Regions from separate parts of the Bacillus sp. EB V-12 genome, predicted to be linked through region 3. Evidence: riboswitches for the same ligand, from Rfam matches in the RefSeq annotation. Region 3 holds a riboswitch; each other region holds the start of a gene.
The links. A riboswitch is a leader RNA that binds a small molecule or an ion and turns the genes downstream of it on or off. The one in region 3 is predicted to bind S-adenosylmethionine.

Region 1 (9,899 bases), on a different contig from region 3:
CAGATAGTGAACGAATATGGTCCCTCATAAACTCCGGACCAGTCGCACAGTTTAACCCAACAGATAATGGTTTCATATGTTCTACTGATAAATAAAAAGCTTCAATTGTTTGCCCAGCCAGAGTCGTTCCCATTGGCTCAATCGTTCCTGAAATCATAATAGGAACCGTTTTTTTCAGTTCTTCAAAAGCGGCTTGAATTCCAATATAAGCTGCTTTCACGTTACGCATATCTTGACTCGTCTCAACGAGTAATACATCAACTGCTCCTTTTAATAATCCTCGTGCCTGCCTTGTATAAGCCTCAATCAATTCTTCAAAAGTCACACCACCTGTAACACTAATTGCTTTCGTTGTTGGTCCCATCGCTCCCGCAACATATACTTCCTTCCCGCTTTCTTTAACAGCTTGCTTCGCCAAAAGTGCTGCCTTTTCATTTAGTTCTTCATCTAAATGAGACAGATCATAATCACTTAGTACAATATTCGTTGCCCCAAATGTATTTGTTTCAATAATATCCGCTCCAGCTTCAATATAAGCTTTATGAATCTTTAAAATAACGTCTGGTCTTGTTTCCACTAAATATTCATTACAGCCCTCGTACTCTTCTCCTCCGAAATCTTCAGCAGTTAAATCCTCTTGCTGAATCATTGTCCCCATTGCACCATCTAATATTAAAATGCTATTTTTTAATTTTTCTTCTATACACTTCATCAATTAATACCTTCTTTCACTTCTTGCTTTTCTCTTACATATTTAACAAGATGTTCTGTAATTTCATACTTTAAAAATGGTGTAATAAGATAAATACCATTAAAATATTTCATCGCTGCGTCGACCAATTCTTGTGAAATGCGGATCCCTTCCTCAATTGCTGCCTCTTTCGTTTCATGTCCATCCATTCTCTCTCTTATTTCTTCAGGAAGAGTAATACCCGGCACCTCAAAATGAAGAAAATCTGCATTCCGCTTACTTACTAACGGCATAATTCCAATAAAAATAGGTTGTTCCAAATGCTTTGTCGCTTCATACACTTCTTCAATTAACTTGATATCGTAAATTGGCTGAGTTAAAAAATACTCCGCTCCAGCATCTATTTTTCGTTCCATTCGCTTAACCGCTGCTTTTAAGTGCCTCACGTGAGGATTAAATGCGCCGCCTACAGAAAACCTTGTCGCCGGTCCAATTGATTTCCCTAAAATTGAACGTCCATCGTTCATTTCTTTAATCATTTTAATAAGCTCAATAGAGGATAAATCATATACAGAAGTGGCACCGGGAAAATCACCAACGCGCGCTGGATCACCAGTTAAAGCTAACACTTCTTCCATCCCTAACGCCGATAAACCTAACAAATGAGATTGTAGTCCAATGACGTTATGATCTCTACACGTTAAATGCGTCAATACTGGGATATCATGCTTCGTTAATAACGCACCCATCGCCATATTAGAAACACGAGGCGATGCTAATGAATTATCTGCTAGAGTAATAGCATCTGCTCCCGCTCTTTTTAACGCTCTTGCTCCTTCAAAAAAACGCTGTGTATCTAACGTTTTCGGTGGATCTAATTCCACTACAACTGTCGTTTGTTTTTTCGCTTTCTCTGCTAGAGTGACGTGAGCCTTCGAACGTTTCTCATGCGTATGAACGACTTTCGGCCTTTGAATCGTGTCTTTTTCTATTACAGGGGTAATATTCGCAACAGCGCGCTTCATACTTTGAATATGTTCTGGAGTCGTACCACAACAACCACCCAATAAACGAATACCTTGCTCAATAAATCTCGGTGTCATCGCTTCAAAATAAGCTGGGCTTCCCTCATATACGTAACGTCCATCCACATAATTCGGGAGGCCTGCATTTGGGTATGCTGATAAATAGCCATTTTGAGGAATCGATATCATTTTGAAAGCTTCCGTCATATGAAGCGGCCCTAGTTGACAATTCAATCCAACAACATTTGCACCGTAATCTATAAGTTGCTTTAATATTTCATTGACATCATTTCCATTTTGAGTCGTACCTGCTTCATGTAACGCTAATTGCGCAACAATTGGAATATTCGTTTGCTTACGCAATACTTTAACGGCATGAAGTAATTCAAATTCATCGTAAAAAGTTTCTAATAGTAATCCATCAACCTGTTCTTCTAGTAAAGCCCCTGCCTGTTCAAGTAACATAAACTCTCTTTCCATATCAGTCGTTGTAACAGCTCCGATATGTTTCATACCACCAATTGTTCCTAAAATTGCATTTTTATCTGTCACAGATGCTTTCGCCAGTTTTACTGCCGCTCTATTAATTTCTGTAACTTGATTTTCTAAACCATACATACGTAATTTCGCCTCATTTGCTCCATACGTATTCGTTTGAATTACATCTGCTCCAGCAGCTACATATTGTTTATGAATCGATATAATTAAGTCTGGATCAGATACATTCAATTCTTCAAAGCTACTTTGCAAACCATGTGAATGCAATAACGTCCCAACCGCACCATCACCTATTACAATTCCTTTTGATAATAAATCTAGTAATTTCACGACTCTCCCTCATTTCTATCAATATAAAAACCCCCTCTTCACTTTGAAGAGGGGGACATAATCGTTCCTCCTCTTATTATGCAAAACATTCGTTTTGCAGGTATTAGCACCGTTTCAAACATTTCGTTTGAAGGTTGCCGGGTTTCACAGGGCCTTTCCCTCCACCGCTCTCAATAAGAGTTGTCTTTATTATTTTATTTATGTAGCTAAAAGGAAATGCGTTCCCCTTTTAACAATGTTTGTTAATTTTTTAATAAATTTAGCATGCACAAAAGTAAAAGTCAATGACACTTGCGGAAAAATAAAAATTATTTAAAATAAAGTTGCAATTCAGTTATATTTTATTGTAAAGTTAAAAACATAATAAAAATTTCATACGAACATTCTTATCTAGAGAGGTAGAGGGACTGGCCCTGTGACGCCTCAGCAACCATTAACATTTTGTTAATAAGGTGCTAATTCCAGCAAATTGTGAAAGATTTGACAGATGAGAAGAAGACTCTATTCAAACCGAAAGCCTTCTTCTTAGAAGGCTTTTTTTATTTTATATTCACTTAATGTTTCAATTTAAAAAGGAGGAATTTTCACATGTCAACAATCGAAACAAAACTAGCACAAATCGGAAATCGCAGTGAAACTACAACTGGAACGGTTAATCCACCAGTTTATTTCTCAACCGCTTATCGTCACGAAGGAATTGGTAAATCTACTGGCTTTGACTATTCACGAACTGGCAATCCAACTCGCGGTCTTTTAGAACAGGCGATTGCAGACTTAGAATATGGCGAACAAGGTTATGCCTGTAGTTCAGGGATGGCGGCTGTTCTCCTCGTCCTTTCTCTATTCCGCTCTGGAGACGAACTTATTGTATCTGAAGATTTATACGGGGGAACGTATCGATTATTTTCTGAGCATGAAAAAAAGTGGAATGTTCGATGTAGATACGTAAATACACAGTCTATTAAACAAATTGAGCAAGCTATCACAACTGAAACGAAGGCTATTTTCATAGAAACTCCAACTAATCCATTAATGCAAGTTACTGATATTGCTGCTGTCGCAACTGTAGCGAAAAGGAACGGACTACTTCTTATTGTAGACAACACTTTCTACACACCTTATATACAGCAACCATTAACAGAAGGTGCTGACATTGTACTTCATAGCGCAACGAAATATTTAGGGGGACATAACGATGTACTAAGCGGGCTTGTCGTTGCAAAAGGAAAGGAACTTTGCGAGGAAATCGCTCATTATCATAATGCATCAGGTGCAGTTTTAAGCCCATTTGACTCATGGTTATTAATTCGCGGTATGAAAACGTTAGCGCTTCGCATGAGGCAACATGAAGAAAATGCGAAAGCAGTTGTTGCGTATTTAAATGATGAGGACGGGGTGACAGATGTATTTTATCCAGGAAGAGGTGGCATGATCTCATTCCGCCTTAAAGATGAAGCTTGGATTAATCCATTCTTACAATCTTTATCCTTAATTACATTTGCCGAAAGTCTTGGTGGTGTAGAAAGTTTAATGACTTATCCAGCAACGCAAACACATGCTGATATTCCTGAAGAAATTAGAACAGCAAACGGCGTATGCAATCGTCTTCTTCGATTCTCAGTTGGCATTGAAAATAGTAACGATTTAATTCAAGACTTAAAGCAAGCCATTAAACTCGTAAAAGAAGGTGTAAGAATATGAGCTATTCTATAGATACACTCTTACTACACAACCAATATAAACACGACTCGCAAACAGGCGCTGTGAACGTTCCTATTTATAATACATCAACTTTTCACCAGTTTGATGTAGATACGTTCGGAAAATATGACTATAGCAGGTCAGGAAATCCAACTCGTGAAGCTCTTGAAGATATCATTGCTTTATTAGAAGGCGGAACAAAAGGATTCGCCTTTGCATCAGGCATTGCAGCGATTTCCACTGCATTCCTCCTTCTTTCACAAGGTGATCACGTACTCATTTCAGAAGATGTGTACGGAGGCACTTACCGAGTGATAACTGAGGTACTCTCCCGTTACGGTGTTTCACATACATTTGTTGATATGACCAATTTAGAAGAAATAAAACAAAACATTAAACCAGATACAAAGCTCTTTTATGTAGAAACACCTTCTAACCCACTTTTAAAAGTGACAGATATTCGCGAGGTTTCTAAACTCGCAAAATCTATTGGCGCTCTTACTTTTGTTGATAATACATTTTTGACACCACTATTCCAAAAACCACTTGAACTTGGAGCTGATGTCGTTCTTCATAGTGCTACAAAATTTATTGCTGGTCATAGTGATGTTACTGCCGGATTAGCAGTAGTAAAAGATTCAGAACTCGCTCAAAAGCTTGGATTTTTACAAAATGCATTCGGTGCTATTTTAGGACCTCAAGATTGTTCTCTCGTACTTCGCGGTCTAAAAACATTGCATGTACGCCTCGAACATTCAGCTAAAAATGCCAATAAAATCGCACATTATTTACAAAAGCACTCTAAAGTAAAAAATGTCTATTATCCGGGATTACAAACTCATCTCGGATTTGATATTCAACAATCTCAAGCAACATCAGCTGGAGCGGTCTTATCGTTTACTTTGCAGTCAGAAGATGCACTCCGCAAATTTTTATCAAAAGTAAAATTACCTGTTTTTGCAGTTAGTTTAGGAGCTGTAGAGTCAATTCTTTCTTATCCAGCAAAAATGTCACATGCAGCACTGTCGCAAGAAGCTCGTGATAAAAGAGGAATCTCTAATTCATTACTTCGGTTATCAGTCGGTCTTGAAAATGTTAACGATTTAATATCCGATTTTGAAAATGCCCTTTCTTATGTAGAAGAACCTGTAAATGCATAGAGAAAAAGAAGATATGAGATTAGGTTTTCATATCTTCTTTTTATGCGGTTTAGTTATATTCATTTGAATTTCTTCTTTTCTTATAGTCCATAAAAAATAAAAGTATATCATCTATTTCTAAATAATGGATTAATTGATATATTAAGAAATAAAAAGGGGTGAAAATAATGGATACTTGTGCAGATATTTTAATCGTTATCGATTTACAAAATGGCGTATGTTATAGCGAGGAGCATTTATTTGATTTACAGAACTTACTAACAAAAGTAAATAAAAGAATTTCTTCATATAGAAAATTAAATAAACCAATCCTTTTTGTTCAACATTGTGATGATGATTTAGTACCCGAGAAAGAACTTTGGGCTATTCATACCGATCTAGATGTTCAAGAACAAGATTTTTTTGTAAGAAAAACACATGCAAATTCATTTTATAAAACAAACTTAAAAGAAATTTTAGATCAATTATCTGTAAATCGCATTGAATTTTGTGGCGCCCAAACAGAGTACTGTATGGATGCAACGATTAAGTTTGCCCACGGACTAGGATACGAAAACTTTATGGGACAGAAAACAACCTCTACGTTGAATAATCCTTTTATGTCCGCAAAAGAGACAATTGATTTTTATGAGAACATATGGAATCACAGATTTTTAACGTTGCTAAAAGATGAATTTTAGAATAAATGACTAATGACTTGATCATCCTAAGATTTATCAGCCCTAATCAAATATTTCATTATCACCATAAAGAAGCGAATGACATTCAGCTTCTTTTCTTTTAACCTGTTTTATATTCTATATATATCATTATAATTCCTTTGTCATATTATTTTAAAAATTTCGTATATTCATTTGAAAGAATAAGAAAATCATGATAAAATTGTGTTACAAATATATCTATATCTTTCAATTTTTAAAACGCATCGAAATTTTCACCCAAAAATGTCATTTTACAAAAACATGCTAATTTACCTATTTTATTTACATCCGGGTCTCTTTTCTTACAATTTCTTTACTTTAGGACTTTTTTTCTGCAACAACTATTTTCTTTTCTTTAAATTTTTGGTATGTATAGTATGGTATAATAGCTCACACGGAGGTGGAAAAGAACATGTTAGAAACCTTTCAAAAAGAATTAGAACTATATGAAAGTAATGCAGAATTATTAAAAGTGCTAGCTCATCCTGTTCGTTTATGTATCGTAAAAGGATTAATCGAGCGCGGTCCAAGCAACGTTTCTACAATGTATACTGGCTTAAACATGCCACAATCTACAATTTCACAGCATTTAGCAAAATTAAAAAGCGCTAAAATCGTTTCTAGTGAAAGAAAAGGATTGGAAATTTATTACAAAGTAGAGAATGAAACAATCATTCAACTCGTTCGTGTATTATTAGGTTAGGGACTAATAATCGCAGAAAAAGAACGTATTCTATATTTTTTATCTCATATCTTTAATATAAATATATATCATGAGAGGAAATATATAATACTACATAAGTCGTATTAAAAAACAAGACACAGTATATACTGTGTCTTGTTTTTTATATTGTTACATACTGATCCAAATGTAAATGTTGCATATCTTTTGTATGTATAACAACATCAAACGAACTCCCTACTCCTCCATTTAAAATCATAGAACGAACTGCTCGATTTTGTTTTTGCGTTTCAGAAAAAGGATTCGTATCTTGATGGCTCGTAAGCTGTTCTAATATTCCTGCAGCTAACAAGAACTCAGATTGTTTCTTATGCCATACTGCACTCATTCCTTGCATACTAAACATCTCCTTTAGCTCGTCCCAATGAACATGAGTAGTAAGATCCATTTCACCTGGATGCGCTAGTGGGTTACGCATTAGCTTATGCTGATAATATCCTCGCAAACTTCCTTCGCGGTGTGCTGGATGCATCCATTCTTCTTTTGTGTATCCGTAATCAACTGTAATACATATACCTTTTTGAAACCATTTCGAAATTTCTTTTATATACTCCTCCATAACAATTGGTACTTCAAAACGTTGCCCTTCAGCAATATGAATATTATATTTCAATAAATAGCGACCAATTCTTTTATTTAACGGCCTACATACTTCTGAAAGGTTTCCTTCCTCTGTATATGTAATACGTACTTCATACAATATACCATTTCTTTTCTCAATTACTTCAACAGGAAATGCATCAAACAACTCATTCGAAAAAAGAATTCCCTCGAAAGAATCTCCCATTTCACTATAGGAGGTATAGTACGATACATTAGAAAATGAGCCAAGTTGCTCCTGCTGTAATTTCCTATGAAAAGGGCTCACTTCAATCATTGAATAGTTTAAATTAATAAAGGTGTTTGGAGATAATTGCTTCCATTCTTGTAAAACATCATAGGCAAACTTCCCTGTTCCCCCACCAACCTCACAAATATTCGAAGCAACTTCACCATTTTCAACAAGACGAATAAAAAGTTTAGCAAAAGTTTTTGCAAAAACAGAGGATACATTGCTACTTGTAAAAAAATCCCCTTGTCTTCCAATCTTTTCACGTTCTTTCATATAATATCCATGCCCCTCCGTATACAATACAAGGTTCATATACGTACTATATGAAATTGAATAATCCTTTTCTTTCCCCATCCATTCTCTTAAAATGAGCTCCATTCCCATAATGACTCCTTATTGTAAAAACGGATTATTTTCTTTTTCAAAGCCAATGCTTGTTTCTGGACCATGTCCACATAACACCGCTGTTTCATCTGGTAATACAAATAATTTCTCTTCAATACTTCCAATTAATTCAGCAAAACTTCCACCAGGCAAATCTGTTCTTCCAATGCTCATTTGGAACAATACATCTCCTGAAAATACAGCATTCGCTTCTTTAGTATAATAAGAAATACTTCCTGGAGAATGTCCTGGTGTCTCAAAAATTTCAAAATTAAATGATCCAATTGTTAATGTACCTTCTGCATCAATAATATGATCCGCTGGTTTTGCTGTAATACTGCGGTTCATCATAAAAATTTGAGAGCCGTTTACAGTTGCATCTCCTAACCAATCTGCTTCTTCTTTATGTACGTACACAGGAATATGAAAAGCGTCTCTTACGGCATCAACAGCACCGATATGATCAAAGTGAGCATGTGTTAATAAAACAGCCAATGGTTTTAATTGTTTTTCTTGTAAATATGTAACGAGCTTTTCACCTTCATGACCAGGGTCAAAGATAATGCACTCTTTTTGATCGTTCATTAAAATATAAGCATTTGTTTGTAATGGGCCTAACGGCATTTGTATCCATTTCATATGAAAATCTCCTCCAGTTATTAAACTTACTTTTAATGATACAACATTTCTTTCTCTGAGGAAAAGAAAGGATGCTATCTCGACAATCATTTTTAAAACATGTACAATATAAAAGAGTAAATATTCCAAAAACTCATAATAAGAAATGGGTAGACAGAGGAGGATATTGTATGGGCCTTGTTATTATTTTTACACTTGTCACTCTGTTAGCTGTATTTGCTACGCTTAGAACACTTCGTGAAAAAAACTTTTTCGCGAGCGGCTTTGCAATTGCAACTGTACTCGTTTTCGGATGGTTTACGATCATGACTGTTCTATATAACGGGTATCCACCAGCAGCTTAATTCGTTTACACTTTATTCTTCATCGAGATTTTACACAAAAAGAGGAAGGGTTCCCCCTTCCTCTTTTCATATTTCACAACTTATATCATCTTCGCTTCGTATTTGTGCTTTTTTACAAGCCAAGCTCCTCCGATAACACCTGCATCATTACCAAGTGTTGCAATAGCTAACTTCGTGCTCTTTACAGCACGTGAGAAAGCGTATTGCTCGAAATAGCGTTGAATTGGTTCTAATAACGCATCTCCAGCTTTAGACACGCCTCCACCAATAACAATTTTCTCTGGGTTCAATGTACTAGAAAGGTTCGCTACAGCTAATCCTAAATAAGAAGCTACTTTTTCTACTACTTCACCTGCTAATTCATCACCTTGTCCAAGTGCTTCAAAGACATCTTTTGATGTAATACGTCCTTCTTCAGCTAACATAGAACGCAACATGCTCTCTTTATTAGTCTCTTGTATTTTTTGCATAGCAACACGTACAATACCTGTCGCAGATGCTACTGTTTCTAAGCAACCAGACTTCCCGCAATTACATGGGAAAGCATTTTCTGTAACGACTGTAATATGTCCAATCTCACCAGCAGCACCACTCACGCCGTGTACAATCTCACCATTGGCGATTACACCACCACCAACGCCCGTACCAAGTGTCATACAGATTAAATCTTTTGCACCTTCACCAGCACCTTTCCACATTTCACCAAGCGCTGCTAAGTTTGCATCATTATCAATAACAACAGGTAATCCTGTTTCTACTTCTAATAAATCTTTTAGCGGATAGTTTTTCCATCCTAAATTAACCGCTTCATAAATCATTCCAGACGCCACATGTACAGGACCAGGAGCTCCC
Region 2 (9,899 bases), on a different contig from region 3:
ACGAAGTAAAAGCCTCCTAAAAAAACTCCCAAAAGGGAGTTTTTTTTACATTTGATACGCAGCATGATTAAAACTGCTTATTTTATAAGCCTTCGTATAATATTCAATATTCGTATCAACTGTTTCTACCTTGACAACATCATAGCGCTCTTCTTGCTTTACTAAAAATAAATAGTATTCCTCTGTTGCCTCAATAATCGCAATTTTATCTGTTTCAACATTATATTGTTCACAAAGCGCTTGTAATGCGTTCACATAATCCCCTAATTTTTTAGACTTATCCATTCCGAATATAGTTTGAACTAACATATACATTCTCCCCTTTATATGTACTGTTAACACCTCAATGATAACGCTTACATTATTTGTCGTCAATAAAAACATTCAATTGTTTTAACGCCAAATCTATATTGCATCGAGCCAATAATCAGCGAGGAATTCCCCGCCAATTAAAGTTTTACTTTATCCCGCATTAACTGCCCGTAAAAGTCCGATTGGTGAGGGCTGATAATCAGTGGGAGAGGAACAACCTCCCCACTGATTAAAGTTTCACTTTATCACTTCGTTAATTGATGCCTAAATGCATAAATAACCGCCTGAGTACGGTCACTTACATTCAATTTATTTAATATATTACTCACATGTGTCTTTACCGTTTTCAGTGCAATAAATAACTCGTCCGCAATCTCTTGATTACTTTTTCCCTCTGCAATTAATAACAAAATCTCAAACTCTCTTTCCGTTAAATCATCATGCAAAGGTTGCTCTTTCTTTTGACGCATACGGGACATCATTTTCCCGGTAACTTTCGGCTCTAATACTGTTTCTCCATCATAAGTAGCTCGTACAGCATCAGCAATATCACTTGCTCTTGATGTTTTTAATAAGTAACTGGTCGCCCCAGCCTCAATAACAGGATACAATTTTTCGTCATCTAAAAAGCTTGTTACAACTACAATTTTTGCTTCTGGCCATTCTTGAATAATAGCACGTGTTGCTTCGACACCATCCATCTCATCCATAACAAGGTCCATTAAAATAATATCCGGCCTTAATTGCAATGCTAATTCTGATCCTTTTCTTCCATTCTCAGCTTCCCCTACTACTTCAATATCTGGCTGTGTTGATAAATATGCCGATACACCCATACGAACCATTTCATGATCATCGACAAGCAATACTTTTATCATACTTCTCCCCCTCTCTCAATCATAATCGGTACTTTTACTTCTATTTGTGTACCTTTGGCCGGGAAACTAAGTACCTTAAGTGTCCCACCAATTTCATGAACACGCTCTTGCATCGATCTTAGGCCATATGAACCAGCCTTATTAACCCCTACTTCAAACCCAACGCCGTCATCAATGATTTTTAAAATCGCATATTGATCAATTTTTCGAAGGCGCACTTCTGTTTTCTTTGCCTTCGCGTGTCGCAACGTGTTTGATAGCGCTTCTTGCACAATACGGAATAAATGATCTTCTACACCTTTTTTTAATTCTATTGGCTCAATAAGCCATTCAATTTTCATATGTTGTTTTCGCGATAATTCCGTTAATAATTCCTCTATACCTTCTGTCAGTTTCTTACCTTCCAATTGTACAGGACGTAAATGAAGGAGCAATGCTCTCATTTCTGATTGAGCATTTACAACCATATTTTCAACAAGTTGCAATTGTTTTTTTGTCACATCTGGAAATTCAGTTATTTGTTCATTAATCGCTGACATCATCATCGACATTGCGAAAAGCTGCTGACTTACTGAATCATGCAACTCCCTTGCTAAACGATGCCTTTCTTGAGAAATCGCTTCTTGTCTCATCTCTTCATTCCAATGAGCTCGTTCATTCGTTACTTTTTGAAAGAGTCCAGCTTGCTCCTCTAATCGACGAGCCAGAACGATTACTTTTCGTTCCACTTCATGAAATTCATCATCTGCAGTAAACGAAACATCGCTCGGAAAATTCCCTCGCTCTACTTCAAATAGAAAAGTATTTAATCCTTGTATACGCTGCTCTATATAATAACCGATTGCATATCCTACAATTCCCCCGATAAGTAAACTTGTAGTCATAATAAACAAGCCAATTGGAACAGAAGCGATGGATTCCTTCCATAATAAATCATACACTTGTTGCTCGCTTTTCCATACATATACAATTGTACAAATGAGTGCGATACTAACAGAGGACAACATAGAATAACGAATATACATCCACGAAATATTTTTTTGTTTCTTCATTATACTTTCCTCACTTCCGTGTCGCCTACGACAAGCGAAGAAATAATTTTAATACGTCGAGGAGCCTCTTTATACTGCTCTGTTCTAAATGTAACATTGCGGTTAAACCCTGTCTCTTCATGACCTGGCAAGAGCACACGTCCGACAATAACAGAATGATTTAAAGAAAGTTCAATATCATACGGCACATATAAACGAATATTACCAACGACACCCCGAATAACAATTACCGTTTCCCCTTCTGGAATCATAGCAGTTGTTAAATCTATTTCCACATCACAAGCACCATATTGAACATTAATATCCTCAAGTTCATAAATATGATCCATCATTCGCACATTGCCTACAAACATATTTTTCAAATATGTTTCTGTACGATATATTTGCTTCTCTTCGTCTATAATCCCTTTTTCTTTAATTTCAACCTTCATTGCTTTTTGCTGATGCCCTTGTTGAATCAATTGATAACCAATTAAAGCTAAACAAGCAAATACGACAAGAACAAATGCTGCTGATGAAAATAAGAAAAATAAAAATACGATACCACCAACAAATAAAAATACATTTCCCCGTACATAACGATTCTTTTTACGATAATGCCTTCCAAACATAAGCATAATAAATGCAAAAATGAGACCACCTGGTTCAAAATGTCCAAGTATCATATCAAGAAAAAGACCGAATCCAAATATGATGAGGAGCATCCCCATTAATTGTGTCTTTGAAAAATGTTTCTTCATTTCAGCTCCCCCCTTCTTGTCACATATACATAGAAGAAAAGGCATTGCTTTCCAACACCTTTTCTCCTATCACTATATCATAAGCCTGTTTTATAATATACTACTATTATTTTGTTAACTCTTTCGTTAACGATACATCATTCTTTTCTTTCATTTCACGCTCAAGTTTTGCAATTTTCATATCAAATGTATCACGCTCATGCTCTTCATTCATACGAGTTTCTAAGTCACGAATGTGATCTTCAATTTCTTCAAATCGTAAGAACGGATTATTTTCATCCATTTTATGCATCGCAGTATTCATACGACGATTTGCATGTGCCATATTTTCACGTGCCATTAGTTCCATACGCTTTGCGTGCATTTCTTTTAATTTATTTTTCATTTCAGAAAGACGACGCTCTAACTCATCAATTTGCTCTACAACACCTGCATACATTTCTTCTAATCGAGTTACTTGACCTTCATAATAAGCTACCTCTTCTAACGCACGTTCGTGCAATTGCAATTCGCCTGCTTCTTGAGCAATGATAGCTTGCTTTGATCTTTTATTAACGAAATAACGTGCTTGCTCAAGCTCACGAGCAAAGTTAGATTTTAATGTTTTATGACGCTCAATTAACTTCTCAATTTTTGTTATTTCACGCTCACTATCACGTAAATATTGGTTTAACATCGCAATTGGATTTTTTCTTTCCTTCTCATCTAACACGTTATGAAAATCAGCTAAAATTGCATCGCGTACACGTCCGAATAAAGATTGTTTCATTATAAATCTTCCTCTCTTCTACTTTAATTATAATTTGATTTATTGTTTTAGTTTTTCATTAATTTGTTCCACTCATCTTCAAAGTTGCTATATGGTTTAGAACTTTCTGGAGCAGATTCAACAACTACATCTTTTTCTTTTTTCCACTCACGGTATCCGTAGTATAAAACCACTAAAGCAGCGATACCGATTAATGCTGGCGAATGAGAAAGTGCAATGGATAAACCGATTAAACCAACAATCCCCCAAGCTAACTTTCCAAAAAATGATTTAGCTCGCACAAATGATTTATAGCTCCAATATACAACTCCTGCTCCGATTGCAAATCCTACAATACCAGCAAGACTACCAAGAGCAATTAAAGCCAAAATACCGGCTGCGATAAACGCTAGAAATTGTTTCATCTTGTGCTTGCCTCCCTTCGATTTGATACTCTTATCTTAACTATTTTTTCATCTTTCCATAACGAGCTTAAGAACCGTTTTTAACTCAGACTTAAGACCGAGTCATATTCAGCCCTTTACGCAAAAAAACGTGCAGAGTCTATCCTCTGCACGTTTTTTAATTACTAACATTCATATTAAATTAAGCTGTTTTATGATACTCTTTTTTCTCAGCTACTTTCGAAAACCTTGGAAACCCAATTAAAATAGAAGCAATCCCACATACTCCAACTAAGATTGGATAAAATGCATATGGCAACAATTCAACCGGAGATAACGCTGCAAATCCTGCTGCCGTTAACATTTGGGCACCGTACGGAATTAATCCTTGCACACAACATGAGAAAAGATCTAATACACTCGCTGATTTACGAGGGTCTATTTCATATTGATCTGCAATATTTTTTGCAAGCGGGCCTGTAAAGATAATTGAAATCGTATTATTCGCTGTACACATATTCGTCATACTCACTAAACCAGCAATACCAAATTCCGCTCCTTTTTTCGAACGAATATTACGTGTTAATACATTCATTAAATATTGAATACCACCATTATATTGGATTAATTCAACCATACCGCCAATTAATATAGCAAGTAATACTAACTCCATCATACCGCCCATTCCAGTCGTTACACTTTTAAAGAAACTTTCTAACGTGTAACTTCCATCTATAAGGCCGATAACACCAGATAGTACAGTTCCACCAGTTAATACAATAAGTACATTCCAGCCAAGTAGCGCTGTAATAAGTACTCCTGCGTACGGTAAAATCTTTATCCAATCAAAGCTATGTGCTTTAATCTGCGTGTCACTTCCTGAAGTAACTATTACTAATAGTACAATTGTAATAATAGCCGCTGGTAACACAATTAAAAAGTTCGTTTTAAACTTATCTTTCATTTCTGTTCCTTGTGAACGAACAGCTGCGATTGTTGTATCTGAAATAAATGATAAATTATCACCAAACATCGCTCCGCCAACAACAGTAGCCATTGCAAGCGCAATTGAGATATCGGTTTGACCACTAATACCTACAGCAATCGGCGCTAATGCTGCAATTGTTCCCATTGAAGTTCCCATCGCTAATGAAATAAATGCACCAATAACAAAGATTCCAGCTACGATAAATCCTGGCGGTAAAATAGTTAACGCTAAATTAACAGTTGAGTCTACTCCGCCCATTCCTTTAGCAGTTTCAGAAAATGCACCTGCAAGCACAAAAATTAATACCATAATCATGATATCCGGATTTCCTGCACCTTTAGCGAACCGCTCTACTTTCACATTAAAACTTTCTTTACGATTCATCACTAAAGCGACTCCTACAGCAATTGAAATCGCTACAAGTATCGGCAATTTATAGAAATCACCTGTAATAATTCCAGAACCAATAAATAGCGCCAAAAATATCCCAAGTGGTAATAAAGCTAAACCATTTCCTCTCGTTTCTTTCAAAGTACCATCTCTCCCTAGTTTCAACCTTTTTCTAATGAATAACAAAAGACCTCTTCCGATGAGAAGAGGTCTTATACATCTATAAGAAACGCTCTTCTCATCTTTCAAGCACATGCTTGCTGGATTTGGCACAGCACTCTGAAATCGAGTCCGCTGCCGAGGCATCGTAGGGCCAGTCCCTCCGCCTCTCTTTATAAGAAGGTTTCATATTTATTTTTTAATAATAATTTCTTCCCTAACTTTACTCGCTTACAAAACAAAAGTCAATTATTTTTTGTATAGATTTTTTTGGTAATTATACAAAAATTCGAATACAACAATCATTTTAACTTTTCGATTTCTTCTTCCAATATTGAAATCCAATAAAATTCACTATTTTTTATTGCTGCTAATATCCATTTCGTAGTGTACCAAGCTAACTCATACTCTTCCTTCGTGACATCGCCACTTTTATAAGCATCCTCTAGCTCTTCTTCATCTAATATATACACCTTACCGCTGGGTAATAATACTACATCTAAATATAAATCATCAAAATACGGTAAACCACGATCGTCTATTTCATATTCTTTCGTCACATCAATATAATATTGCACTAAATTGTGCCTATCATCTAACATAGCGGTAATCGCAAAGTTCTTTCCATTAATGAAATATTGAACCCACGTATACCCATCACTTGCAATACAAATTTCTTTACCATCATATTCTTTACAACTAGGCTCTCTCACCTTTTTTATATCCAGTATTCCGAGCATTCCCTCTTCCACTTGCTTAACCGTATAACTCTTTTCTATTAGTCTCTTCCACGAAGAACCGTCACCATATTTTCGTTTCATTATGTCTGCTCCTCTTCTATATACAGAAAAGCTCCCACATATTATGTGAGAGCTTGTTCATATTATAATTAAGCCGCTTGACCCTTTTCAGAAATCTCTTTTAAATAAGCTTGTCCTTTTTCAGCGTCATATTGACCTTCCCACTTAGACATAACTACAGCTGCTAAAGAGTTTCCTACAACGTTAACTGCTGTACGAGCCATATCTAAAATACGGTCAATACCAGCAATGAACGCTAAGCCTTCAGGTGGAATACCTACTGTACCAAGTGTCGCTAATAATACAACGAATGATACGCCCGGTACACCTGCGATACCTTTTGATGTAACCATTAATACAAGCAACAATGTAATTTGTTGTGTAATAGATAAATCAATACCGTACATTTGCGCTAAGAAAATAGCCGCAATTGCTTGATATAAAGTTGATCCATCTAAGTTAAATGAATAACCTGTCGGAATAACGAAAGATGTAATTGCTTTCGGGCAACCGAATTTCTCCATTTTCTCCATGATTTTTGGTAAAACTGTTTCTGAGCTTGCTGTAGAATACGCTAAGATCAGCTCGTCTTTTAAAATCTTAAAGAATTGGAAAATGTTAATTCCAAATATTTTCGCTGTAAGTCCTAAGACAACTACGACGAAGAAAATCATTGCTCCATATACGACAATTAGTAATTTCCCTAACGGAATTAATGAAGCAAGACCAAATGTAGAAACTGTAACACCAATTAGTGCAAACACACCAAATGGTGCAAATTTCATAACTTGGTTTGTTACGTAAAACATTGCATCAGCTACACCTTGGAAAAATTGAAGAACTGGTCTTCCTCTTTCACCAATCGCTGCTACACCTAAACCAAATAGTACAGAGAAGAAGATAATAGCAAGCATATCTCCGTCAGCTAACGACTTCATAATGTTCGTTGGAACAATATTTACAAATGTATCTGCAAATGAATGACTTTGTACTTGCTCTGTCGTATGTGTATATTTCGAAATATCTGTCTTTGTTAACTGCTCCATATTTACGCCTTTTCCTGGTTGGAAAATATTCGCTATTAATAGACCAACAATAATTGCAATTGTTGTAATAATTTCAAAGTAAAGAATTGTTTTTCCGCCTAGTCGACCTAGTTTTTTAACATCGCCAACACCAGCAACCCCAACAACAATACTTGCTACAACAATCGGTACAACGATCATTTTAATTAATCGGATGAAAATATCACCAATTGGTTGTAAGTACTTCACAACAGCTGGATTATCAAAGAAAATCGCACCAACCGCAATACCAAGCGCAAGTCCTATTAATATTTGCCATGCAAGTCCTATTCTTTTCATATTTGTTGTAACCCCCTCTTCGATGTGTCACTCTATCTCTCATTCTATCTCTATAAAACTAAGAAATTAAGAGTATTACATATTATTCGACAATTCACTACATTTTGTCCCTGTTAAAAATCATAAATCAAAAATTTAAATCTGACAACAAAATAACTTTGCCCGAACACAAATAATTTTCTTGACAAAAAGCAGACCAATGTTAGAAAACCTAACATGAGAACGATTCCTTACTAGTGTTTTATTAGCTTTCCAAGTAATATTTCACCTCATAAAAACGATTACTTTCCTCCTTCATTCCACAGATAAATCCCAAAATTTACCTTTGTTACACATATGAATAAAATGTAAGCACTATGACAATTACAGTTGAAAAATGATAAATTCCGACAAAACTTAGCAATTTTATAAAATTTTCTTTACATTATGATTACAACGATAGACACCCTTCTTCTTATGATATATAACATTCATAGGGAAAGGAGTCAGACAACAATGAAAAAGAAATTTGCAGCGTTTAGCGTTTTAGCAGCAGGAACGATTTTTGCTTCCCCGTTACTTTCACCCGTATACGCTGAAACGAATCAAGATAAATTATCTAACATTCAATCTGAATTAGAAGGCAAACAAAGTGACTTACAAAATAAATCAGTCGAGAAAGAACAAATAGAAAAAGAAATTCAAGAATTACAGAAGAAAATCGATGAATTAACTACTTCCATTAATAAAAATGAGACTGAATTAAACGATACAAAAAAAGAAATTAGCAAAACACAACAAGTAATTACTGACAAAAAGAAACATATAGAACAATTACAAACAAACATAGATACACGTCAGGAAGTTATTAAACAACGATTACAATCTATGCAAGAAAAACCGCGTACAAATATCATTACAGAAGTATTAACAAACTCTACAAACATTGCTGATCTTGTTGATAATATGTACTCCGTAAGTTTAATATTAAACAACGATACAGATATTGTAAAAAAACAAACATCTGATCAAAATGCTGTAACGACAGAAAAAGAGGCTGTTGAGAAAAAAGAACAACAACTGAAAGACTCTGAACAAAAACTAGAACAAAAACAACAAGAATTACAAAATAATCAACAGCAGCAACAAACTCTTATTAACGATCTACATACGAAAGTAGCAAAAGTAGATTCAGAGATTGAAGGATTAGAAGAATCCAAGGGCATTTTAGAAAATCAACGTCAAGCTGTTCAAAAAGCAATTGAAGAAGAAAAACGGGCGGAAGAAGCTCGTAAAGCGGAAGAAGCCCGCCAGGCAGAAGAGGCTCGCAAACAACAAGCTACTAAATCTGCTCAAGCGGCCCCAACACCACATGATACAAATATCGGTGGTTTTATCAAACCAGCAGCTGGATCAAAAACTTCCGGATTTGGTGTACGTTCTTTAGATAACCATAAAGGAATTGACATCGCTGCTTCGGGAACGGTTCCAATTATCGCTGCTGCAGATGGCGTTGTTATTCGCTCAGAATTATCATCTAGTTACGGAAACGTAGTGTATTTATCTCACCGTATAAACGGAAAAACATATACGACAGTATATGCTCATATGAATAGTCGTTCTGTATCGAATGGACAAACTGTAAAACAAGGCGATCAGCTTGGATTTATGGGGAATACGGGCCAATCATACGGACAACATTTACACTTCGAACTTCATCTTGGAGAATGGAATGTCGGCAAGACAAACGCAGTTGACCCATCTCCTTATATCGGATTATAAAAAACCTCGGTGCCTACCGAGGTTTTTCATTTACACTTCACACAATATAGGCGTTCTACATAGACTATAACTAAATGCCTATAGTTGACGAGGTGATCCATATGAATACGCAATTACAACAAAAAATAGAAGAAGCTAGAGGAACGTATATTGGCCGAATATTTACATTTGGCGGCTCAGTTTTATTTTTAATCGGTTCATTCCTCGCAGTCACCACAGCCTATAAAGCGTATAATCGTCTATTACATTCATCAACATAAAAAAAGACGGGAGATCCCCGCCTTTTTTTTATGCAAACATTTT
Region 3 (9,899 bases):
TACGTTATACAAAATTGGAAGGTACAGAATTAGGGTTTGTTTGTTAAGTTTATATGTTGAACGAACTAACAGCGGAGGGGTTCCTTCTGTTAGTCCATTAAACCCAATAATTATTTTACGATTTTTTCAAGCTCCTCAAGTGAAAGATCTACTGAAATTGAACCATCATTTGTTTCTTTCTTAATTGCATCTGTTACTTCTTTTGAATGGTATAATTCAATTACTTTTTTCAGTGTTGGATCATCTTTATCTTTCGTACGAGCTGCGAAAATATTAATATAAGGCTTCGCATTTTCATTCTTTGGATCTTCTAAGAAAATAGGATCCTTCGCTGGATCTAATCCAGCTTGACCAGCAACACCGTTATTAATAACTGATGCCGCTACATCTTTTAACACACGAGGTGTTTGCTGTGCGATAACCGGTGTAATTTTTAATTTCTTCGGATTTTCAGCAATACCACTTGGATCTCCAAATAGACCAAAATCCTTTTTCAGCTTTAATAATCCAGCTGCATCAAGAAGTTTTAATGCACGTGCTTGGTTCGTTGGATCGTTTGGAATTGCAATTTCTGAACCATCTGGGATTTCATTTGATTTCTTATATTTTTCAGAGTATAAACCCATTGGTGCAATTTGTGTTGTACCAACAGCTGTAATATCTAACTTATGTTCCTTTTTAAATTGCTCTAAGAACGCAATATGCTGGAATGAGTTTAGTTCAATATCTCCATCAGCTAACGCTTTATTTGGCGTTGTGTAATCGGAGAACTCCACCAGTTTAATCTTAATCCCTTCTTTTTCAGCTTTTTTCTTCAAAATTTCCCAAGCGTCTCCATCCGTTCCAGTTACACCGACGCGAACTACTTTTTCTTTCGCTCCTGCACCCGTGTCTCCACTTGAGCAGCCGCTTAATGCTGAGACTCCTACAATCGCTGATAATGCAAATGCTAAAATTTTCTTCATTTTCTTTTCCTCTCTTCCTTTTTATGATCTGCGTAACAAGACTTTCGCAAAGTAATTCCCTAAATTTTGAGCTATCTGTACGAGAATAATAAGTAACACGACCGTTACGAACATAACTGATGTATCAAAACGTTGATAACCATATGTCATTGCTAAATCACCAAGACCGCCACCACCGACAAGCCCAGCAACTGCAGAAAATTCAATTAAACCAACTGTCATAAATGTGACACCTAAGATTAATGGTGCTAACGCTTCTGGTACAAGGATTTCAAAAACAATTCTAATTGGCGAGGCGCCCATTGCTTGCGCTGCTTCAATTACTCCTTTCGGAACGGAAACAAGGTTTGTTTCAACCATTCTAGCAATACCAATTGATGCGACTAAGGTCATCGGGAAAATTGCTGCTGCTGTTCCAATCGTCGTTCCGATAACACTTCTCGTTAGTGGACTTAACGCTACTAAAAAGATAATGAATGGTACCGGACGAATTGTATTAATTATGATGTTAAGAATAGAAAAGACCCATTTATTTTCTAAAAAGTTTCCTTTTCTCGTTACATATAAAAGTAAACCTAGCGGTATACCAAGAATTGTAGCAAATATAAGGGTTACAATTACCATTAAGAGGGTATCCCCCGTCGCATCTAGTATGCGCGGCCAAAATATACTCCAATCAACTCGCATGAGCTTCTACCTCCTTCAGCTGCACTTGCAGTCTTAGATGTTGTAATGCTTTTTGAATTTCCCTCTGCTCCCCTTGCAACTCTACAAGAAGATTTCCAAATAGCACATTTTGAAGTTCAATAATATTTCCGTACAGTACATTTACATCGACGTTATAGTTTTTTGCGATATATGATAGTACCGGCTGTCCTGTCTCCTCACCAGTAAATGTTAGACGATAAATTTGACCACCATTTTGAATTTTCGCTAGAACACTTTCCGGTAAATGATCATTAATGACAGAACGTACAAAGTTTTGAGTCGTCTTTGTTTTTGGTTGCGTGAAAACATCAAACAGTTTTCCTTCTTCAATAACTTTTCCCTTCTCCATTACAGCTACACGGTGACAAATTTCTTTCACAACATGCATTTCATGTGTAATAAGAAGAATTGTTAAATTGTATTCTCTATTTACTTTCTTTAATAAGTTTAGAATTTCTGTCGTTGTTTCTGGATCTAAGGCTGATGTTGCCTCATCACATATAAGAATATCTGGCGATGTCGCAAGTGCTCTAGCAATGCCCACACGTTGCTTTTGTCCACCTGATAGCTGCTCTGGGTAATAGTTTGCTTTATCTTCTAACCCTACAAACTTCAGCAGTTCATTTACTCTTTCTTTTATCTCATTCTTTGGTACTTTCGCTAACTTTAATGGATAAGCAATATTTCCAAATACTGTTCTTGAATTAAATAAATTAAAACTTTGAAAGATCATTCCGATTCTTTGTCTTAGTTTACGTAATTCTTTCGTCGATAATGATGTAATATCTTTATCATCTATTGAAATCGTTCCTGCCGTCGGTCTCTCTAACATATTTACTAGGCGTAATAACGTACTCTTTCCAGCGCCACTAAAACCGATAATGCCAAAAATTTCGCCTTTCTCAACTGATAATGTTACATCCTCTACCGCATGAACAGATTGCCCAGCTGATTCATACACTTTACTTACATTGTTAAAAGAAATCATTTTTTCCCCTCCTATATGCTGTAAAAACTTGAAGCAGAGCTTTCGAGGTAAAATAAAAAGTGCTCTCCTTCTTATCAACCATAAAGATAAGAAGGAGAGCACTTATATGTACTCATTCACATCTTCTCATCTTCCAAGCCTTTATATGGCTTGCTGGAGTTAGCACGGTATTAAAAAAACCCGTTGCTGAGGTATCGTAGGGCCAGTCCCTCCACCTCTCTGGATAAGAATGTATCGATTTAATTGTCGTTTAATTAATTCTCATTATAGAACTCAGAATAATAAGAGTCAATACATTTTTTAGAAAAATATTAATTATTCCTTTATTAAAATTTTCAGATGAAAATTCATGAGAAAATAGTAACTTTCAAGGTTATTTAAAATTCTTCTTCCTCATATTTTTAAACAGGAGAATCTTCTCTACGAATTGAATAAATTTATTTGAATATGAAACTCGGAGGAAGATAAATATATGAAAACAGCTCTTTTACTCATCGATATTCAAAACGATTATTTTCCAAATGGAAAGATGGAATTGCGTAATCCAGTAGAAGCAAGCGAATATGCTAATCAGTTATTACAACACTTTAGAACAAACAGCGAACCTATTTTTCATATCCAACACGTAGCTATAAAAGATGGCGCTACTTTTTTCCTACCTAATACAGAAGGTGTACATATTCACGAAAGCGTACGTCCACTTAGAGAAGAAACAGTTATAGTCAAACATTATCCAAATAGCTTCCGAGAAACTAATCTTCTAGAGCAATTAAAACGTTTAAATATTGAACATGTCGTTGTATGTGGGATGATGACTCATATGTGTATCGATGCTACAGTAAGGGCTGCATTCGATTTTGGCTTTCAATGTACCGTTATACATGATGCTTGTGCTACAAAAGACCTTTCTTTTAAGAACGCTACTATACCAGCTGTTTACATTCACAATACAATTTTAGCTAGTTTAAATGGTGTATATGCAAATGTAATAAGCACGCAAGAATTTTTAGCTACATAAAAAAACACTCCTTTCAGTGAGCAAAACCGAAAGGAGTGTTCCTTGTCGAACCATAGATTTTCTTTCAAATTGTATTATACAGGAAATTCTCAAAATGAATACTAAAAAATATGACTAATAAGTCAACTTTTCTCATCATTTTATTTCTGTTCGCATGTTTATCCCGCTATTAATAGGTTTTAGCTCATTCCCTTCGAACGATGGTAATATATAGGATTTCAATTTTAAAAGGAGCTCTTCACATTCTGTGAAGAGCTCCTCTACTATTTCTTATAAAGTTTCAGAAGTAGTTTTTGCTTGCATGTGAAGTGCTAAGTAATCAGGTCCACCAGCTTTAGAGTCTGTACCAGACATGTTAAAGCCACCAAATGGTTGGTAACCTACGATTGCACCAGTACATCCACGGTTGAAGTATAAGTTACCAACGTGGAAGTCTTCGCGTGCTTTTTCAATATGGTCACGGTTGTTAGTAATAACAGCACCTGTTAAACCGTATTCCGTATTATTTGCAATTGCAAGTGCATGATCGAAGTCTTTCGCTTTACAGAATGCTACTACTGGTCCGAAGATTTCTTCTTTCATTAAGCGAGCATCTTCTGCAACGTCAGCAACGATTGTTGGTTGGATGAACCAGCCTTTAGAATCGTCTCCTTCGCCACCTGCTAAGATTCTACCTTCTTCTTTACCAATTGCAACATAGCTCATTACTTTATCGAATGCAGCTTGGTCATTAACAGGACCCACGTTTGTACCTAATACTGCTGGGTTAGCAACTGTTAATTCTTTTGTTAATTCAACAGCACGATTTAATACATGATCATATACATCTTCATGGATTACTGCACGAGAACATGCAGAACATTTTTGTCCTGAGAATCCGAATGCTGATGCAACGATAGACTTAGCTGCTAATTCAAGATCTGCTTCTTTATCAACAACGATTGTATCTTTACCGCCCATTTCAGCGATAACGCGTTTTAACCAAATTTGTCCTGGGTTTACTTTCGCTGCACGCTCATAGATGCGGATACCTACATCACGAGATCCCGTGAAGCTTACGAAACGTGTACGAGGATGATCTACTAAGTAATCACCAACTTCAGAACCGTTACCTGGAACGAAGTTTACTACGCCAGCTGGTAAGCCAGCTTCTTCTAATACTTCCATAAATTTCGCTGCTACTACAGGAGTTGTACTAGCTGGTTTTAGTAATACTGTGTTACCAGAAACTAAAGCAGCTGTTGTCATACCTGCCATAATTGCGAATGGGAAGTTCCAAGGAGAAATGATAACACCTACTCCTAATGGAATGTAAGAGAAACGATTATATTCAATTGGACGGCTTTCTACTGGAATACCGTCTTTTAATTTTAACATTTGACGACCATAATATTCCATAAAATCGATTGCTTCTGCTGTATCAGCATCTGCCTCATTCCATGGCTTACCTGCTTCTTTTACAAGAATAGCAGAGAATTCATGTTTTCTGCGACGAACGATTGCTGCAGCACGGAATAAAATATCTGCACGCATTTCTGGCTTTGATTTTCTCCAAGTTTGGAATGTTTCATCCGCTACTTGCATTGCTTTTTCAGCTAACTCACGGCTTGCTTTTGAAACACGACCAACAAGTTCCTCTTTATTTGCAGGGTTTACAGAAACAATTTTGTCTTCTGTAGTGATTTTTTCTCCCCCAATAATTAATGGATAGTCTTGTCCAAGATAAGATTCTACTTTCTTTAAACCTTCTTCAAACGCTAATTTGTTAGCCTCCACTGAAAAATCTGTAAATGGCTCATGTTTGTATGCTACTACCATTTTTTTTAGCCTCCCCTTAGAAAAACGTTTACATTTTACAACATTATTCTACACGATAATTTAGATTTATTCAAATATTCCTAGACTTATATTTTAAAAATTAATAAATTTTTAAAATATAATAAAAAAAAGAGATTCATACATGCGTATGAATCTACAAAATATGAGTATATTCCAAAACATTTTTCCCGATCAATAATATAGTAACTAATAAAAATAAAGTCCTTACATATCCAACACCTTTTTGAACCGCAAACTTCGATCCAAAATAAGCACCTAAGATCATTGATAATCCCATGATAATACCGTATTCAAAATGAATTATATCTAAAAATAAAAAAGTAATTAAAGATACAATATTACTAACAAAGTTCAAAAGTTTTCCAGATGCTGCCGCTTGAATAAAATCCAAGCCAATTAATAAAAATGCAAAAATTAAAAACGACCCTGTCCCTGGCCCAAAAAATCCATCATAAAATCCTATCATTAAAATAGCAAAGAAAAATATTAATGTTTTTCTTTGCGTCATCTTCTTATAGGTAGACACACTTCCCCAATTCTTTTTTGCAATAATATAAATAGCAATAAATACCAACATTACAAGTACTAATGGGCGTAAAATATCCGGTGGAATAAATTTTACTACTAAAGCACCTGCAACAGCTCCAACAATAGTTAACGGGATTAACTTTCCTACAATTTTAAAATCAACTTTTCCTGATCGAATGAAATACATCGCACTCGTAAACGTCCCCATTGTTGCCGCTAATTTATTCGTTGCAATTGCCGAAGCTGGCGATAAGCCAACAAACATAAGTGCAGGAAGCGAAATTAACCCTCCTCCTCCAACAACGGAATCAATAAAAGCTGCTAAAAAACCGAATGCAATTAATAAAATAATGACTTGAAAACTTAATTCTTCCATGAGATTTACCCCTTACCCCTATTTTTTACAACATTTTAAATTATAACAAAATTACATAAGAAAAAAAGCTGTTCCATAGAGGAACAGCCTTCATATTTAATCTAAAATCTTCACAAGTGGTTCATCTTGTTTTGCTTCACGTATAATAATAGCTTCTGGGCGTTCTACAGATTTAATCGTTACTTGTACTTTCATATAATTCGGGAAGTATTCCATAACAAGCCCTGCCACATATTGTGTAAACCCAACTATTTCAGCTTTTCCATTAAACTGGACAGGAATATCAAGCTTCATTTCTCTTAATTCATCATCTCTATACATACCAGTACCAATAACAGCTGTATAGTCGCCTTGGAAATAATCGCTTAGTTTTGCCTTAAAGTTGGATACTCTTGCAAGGTCTTCACGTTTATTATCTGTTTTCGCTTGCTCTGATGGAAACAAATAATATTTTTCATTAATTTGTTTCCAATCTTCAACCGTTTCACTACCTTTTTCAACATTCGCATAAGAAACAAAATTACCTGGCACGAGCGAAGACTTTGGAGCTTGGCGATAAATCGCAAATGTTATTGGAATATTTTTGGTTTCAGGTTCTTTTTGATGTATGACTTTCAAAATTTCTTGCGCCATTTTTTTCCCTTCAGCTAACATCTTTTCATCCGGGATTGCAGCTTCACGTGGATAACCATGCTCTTCGTTAAAATATTGAACAGAATTCATCGCTAATCCAACTACCATACCAACGCGTTCCTCGTCGTTATCGCCTTTTTTCACATAATAATCATGCTCTAAAATATTCGAAATATATATTGGATTTTTTTTATTTTTCACTTCTAGTGATTCGGATCCTGTTCCTAATGCAGGGTTTAATCCTATATTAGGAAATTTAACTGCATCTTTTTTTAATTTGTCCTCTAGTTCCTTTTGTTCAGCATCTGTACGTTTTCTTTTAACAAGCATCTGTATAGTTTGAGTATCTAGAGCTTTTCCGCCTTTTAAAAAATTATCTTTCGTACTAAATGATTCTTTTGCAATTCGCATTAACCCTGTTTCAAATTCATCTATATCAAGACGACTATTTAACCCTTGCACGACTAAACCACGTGCCTTTCCACCATCAAATGGAATAGTCGTCTTATAATATTCATCCGAAATAGCGTATTTTGGAACAACTGATTGTTCTTTTGCTTTCCCCGATTTCTCAGCCACTTTTTCATCTTTGTCGGCACCTGCACTACACCCACTTACAAGTAGGCCAAGGCTTAATACCGCTAATGCTATTTTTTTCATGGTAAGTTTGCACCTCTTACTTATTTAGCTCTTGTAAGAACCTCTCTTCATTCCAAACCTCAACATTATGTTTCTCCGCTTGTGCTAATTTCGAACCAGCCGCTTCACCTGCAACAACTAAATCCGTACTCTTACTAACACTTCCCGTTACTTTTCCACCTAATGCCTCAATCTTCTTCTTCGCTTCACTTCGCCCCATAACTTCTAGCTTACCTGTTAAAACAACCGTTTTTCCTGCGAAGTAAGATTCAACATTTTGTAAATCTGCAATTTTTATACCTTTGTATGTCATATTCACGCCATACTCTTTAAACTGCTGTAATAACTCTAATACATCTTCATTATCAAAATATGTCACAACAGATTGAGCCATTTTTTCGCCAATTTCATTAATTGCTTTTAGTTCTTCTTCCGTTGCTTTTACAAGCTCATCCATCGTTTCAAAGTGCTCTGCAAATGTACGTGCTGCTTTCGCTCCAACGTGGCGAATTCCAAGACCAAATAATAATCGCTCTAACGAGTTTTCTTTAGAATTTTCAATTGCTTGTATTAAGTTTGTTGCTGATTTTTCACCAAAACGTTCTAACTGTAATAATTGCTCTTTCGTCAATGCATATAAATCAGCAAATGTACGAATGTAATCAGCATCAAAGAGTTGTGTAATGACACGTTCCCCAAGTCCATCAATATTCATTGCATTTCTTGAAACGAAATGGATTAACCCTTCTCGAATTTGAGCAGGACAAGTTGGATTTATACAACGAAGTGCTACTTCTTCTTCTAAACGAACAAGTTCACTCTCACATGCTGGACAATGAGTTGGCATGCGGTATTCTTCTTCCTCACCAGTACGCTTATCAAAAATAACGTTCACAACTTCAGGAATAATATCTCCAGCCTTCTTCACAACAACGTAGTCACCAATTCGAATGTCTTTTTCACGAATTAAATCTTCGTTATGTAAAGAAGCACGACGAACAATTGTACCAGCAACTCTCACTGGCTCTAGTTCTGCAGTCGGTGTTACAACTCCTGTTCGGCCAACACTTAATTCAATGCCTGTTAATCTCGTTACAACTTCTTCAGCCGGGAATTTATAAGCAATCGCCCATCTTGGACTCTTCGCTGTAGTTCCTAGACTTTCTTGAAGGGCAACATCATCTACTTTTATAACGATTCCATCAATCTCATAATCAAGATGCGGACGTTTTTCTTGCCATTCTTCTACATAAGCTATAACTTCTTCAATTGTTTCACATGTACGGCGATTTGGATTTGTCTTAAATCCAAGTTCACCTAAGAAATCAAGCGATTCACTATGTGATGGAATTGTTTTTTCTTCTACATTCGCAAGACCGTACACAAACATAGATAAGTTACGCTTCGCTGCAATTTTCGGATCAAGTTGACGTATTGAACCTGCTGCTGCATTACGCGGATTCGCAAATACATCTTCTCCATTTTGCTCTTTTTCTTCATTTAGTTTAACGAATGAACGCTTCGGCATATAAGCTTCGCCTCGTGCTTCTAACGTTACTTCTTCATTTAAACGAAGTGGGATAGCTTTAATCGTTTTTAAATTTTGAGTAATATCTTCACCCGTTACACCATCACCACGTGTCGCCCCTTGAATGAAGCGCCCTTTTTCATAATGAAGCGAAACGGCAAGCCCGTCAATTTTTAATTCACATATATATCTTACATTCGCACCATCAATTCCTTGACGTACTCTTCTGTCGAAATCACGTAAATCTCCTTCGTTAAATGCATTTCCTAAACTTAACATTGGTGACTTATGTGTTACTTTTTCAAATATATCAAGAACAGTCCCCCCAACGCGAACGGAGGGAGAATCTTCACTCATAAACTCTGGGTTCTCTGCTTCTAATTTTATAAGCTCCTGCATATTACGGTCATATTCCGCATCAGAAACAGAAGGATTGTCTAATACGTGATATTGATAGTTAAATGTATTTAATAAATCACGCAGTTCTTCTATACGTTTTTTTGCTATCTCTTTTGACATATCCTCATTCCTTTCTATTGTTTCGTCACAGGTGCAAATTTTGCTAACAAACGTTTAACACCAATTGGGCTTGGGAATGCAATATCTAATTCTTTTGCATCACCTTCACCTTTTACACTTACAACTGTACCGACTCCCCATTTTTGGTGGGAAGCTTT

Region 1: linked by a shared signal. The riboswitch ahead of ACZDYH_RS02120 (bifunctional homocysteine S-methyltransferase/methylenetetrahydrofolate reductase) and the one ahead of ACZDYH_RS21940 (methionine ABC transporter ATP-binding protein) in region 3 are both predicted to bind S-adenosylmethionine.
Region 2: linked by a shared signal. The riboswitch ahead of ACZDYH_RS10005 (Na+/H+ antiporter NhaC family protein) and the one ahead of ACZDYH_RS21940 (methionine ABC transporter ATP-binding protein) in region 3 are both predicted to bind S-adenosylmethionine.

The regions. Positions count from the first base shown of each region.
Region 1 covers NZ_JBUXJL010000001.1:399,793-409,691, reverse strand. Annotated here, with positions in the region: gene metH (methionine synthase) at 1-712, opposite strand, end outside; gene ACZDYH_RS02120 (bifunctional homocysteine S-methyltransferase/methylenetetrahydrofolate reductase) at 712-2,544, opposite strand; SAM riboswitch class I at 2,615-2,724, opposite strand; SAM riboswitch class I at 2,928-3,038, shown strand; gene metI (cystathionine gamma-synthase/O-acetylhomoserine thiolyase) at 3,133-4,245, shown strand; gene metC (cystathionine beta-lyase) at 4,242-5,405, shown strand; gene ACZDYH_RS02105 (cysteine hydrolase family protein) at 5,573-6,085, shown strand; gene ACZDYH_RS02100 (ArsR/SmtB family transcription factor) at 6,519-6,809, shown strand; gene ACZDYH_RS02095 (class I SAM-dependent methyltransferase) at 6,952-8,064, opposite strand; gene ACZDYH_RS02090 (MBL fold metallo-hydrolase) at 8,074-8,703, opposite strand; gene ACZDYH_RS02085 (DUF2759 domain-containing protein) at 8,874-9,047, shown strand; gene glcK (glucokinase) at 9,128-9,899, opposite strand, start outside.
Region 2 covers NZ_JBUXJL010000002.1:649,163-659,061, reverse strand. Annotated here, with positions in the region: gene brnQ3 (branched-chain amino acid transport system II carrier protein BrnQ3) at 1-20, shown strand, start outside; gene ACZDYH_RS10035 (DUF3922 domain-containing protein) at 46-384, opposite strand; gene ACZDYH_RS10030 (response regulator) at 558-1,190, opposite strand; gene ACZDYH_RS10025 (sensor histidine kinase) at 1,187-2,242, opposite strand; gene liaF (cell wall-active antibiotics response protein LiaF) at 2,242-2,982, opposite strand; gene ACZDYH_RS10015 (PspA/IM30 family protein) at 3,089-3,751, opposite strand; gene ACZDYH_RS10010 (lmo0954 family membrane protein) at 3,799-4,155, opposite strand; gene ACZDYH_RS10005 (Na+/H+ antiporter NhaC family protein) at 4,337-5,653, opposite strand; SAM riboswitch class I at 5,748-5,853, opposite strand; gene ACZDYH_RS10000 (ribonuclease FAU-1 family protein) at 5,974-6,492, opposite strand; gene gltP (glutamate/aspartate:proton symporter GltP) at 6,561-7,835, opposite strand; gene ACZDYH_RS09990 (murein hydrolase activator EnvC family protein) at 8,331-9,596, shown strand; gene ACZDYH_RS09985 (hypothetical protein) at 9,698-9,856, shown strand; gene ACZDYH_RS09980 (sodium-dependent transporter) at 9,885-9,899, opposite strand, start outside.
Region 3 covers NZ_JBUXJL010000008.1:18,498-28,396, reverse strand. Annotated here, with positions in the region: gene ACZDYH_RS21950 (MetQ/NlpA family ABC transporter substrate-binding protein) at 111-965, opposite strand; gene ACZDYH_RS21945 (methionine ABC transporter permease) at 987-1,652, opposite strand; gene ACZDYH_RS21940 (methionine ABC transporter ATP-binding protein) at 1,642-2,661, opposite strand; SAM riboswitch class I at 2,785-2,891, opposite strand; gene ACZDYH_RS21935 (cysteine hydrolase family protein) at 3,134-3,679, shown strand; gene pruA (L-glutamate gamma-semialdehyde dehydrogenase) at 3,950-5,497, opposite strand; gene ACZDYH_RS21925 (TSUP family transporter) at 5,652-6,422, opposite strand; gene ACZDYH_RS21920 (CamS family sex pheromone protein) at 6,519-7,715, opposite strand; gene ligA (NAD-dependent DNA ligase LigA) at 7,732-9,741, opposite strand; gene pcrA (DNA helicase PcrA) at 9,756-9,899, opposite strand, start outside.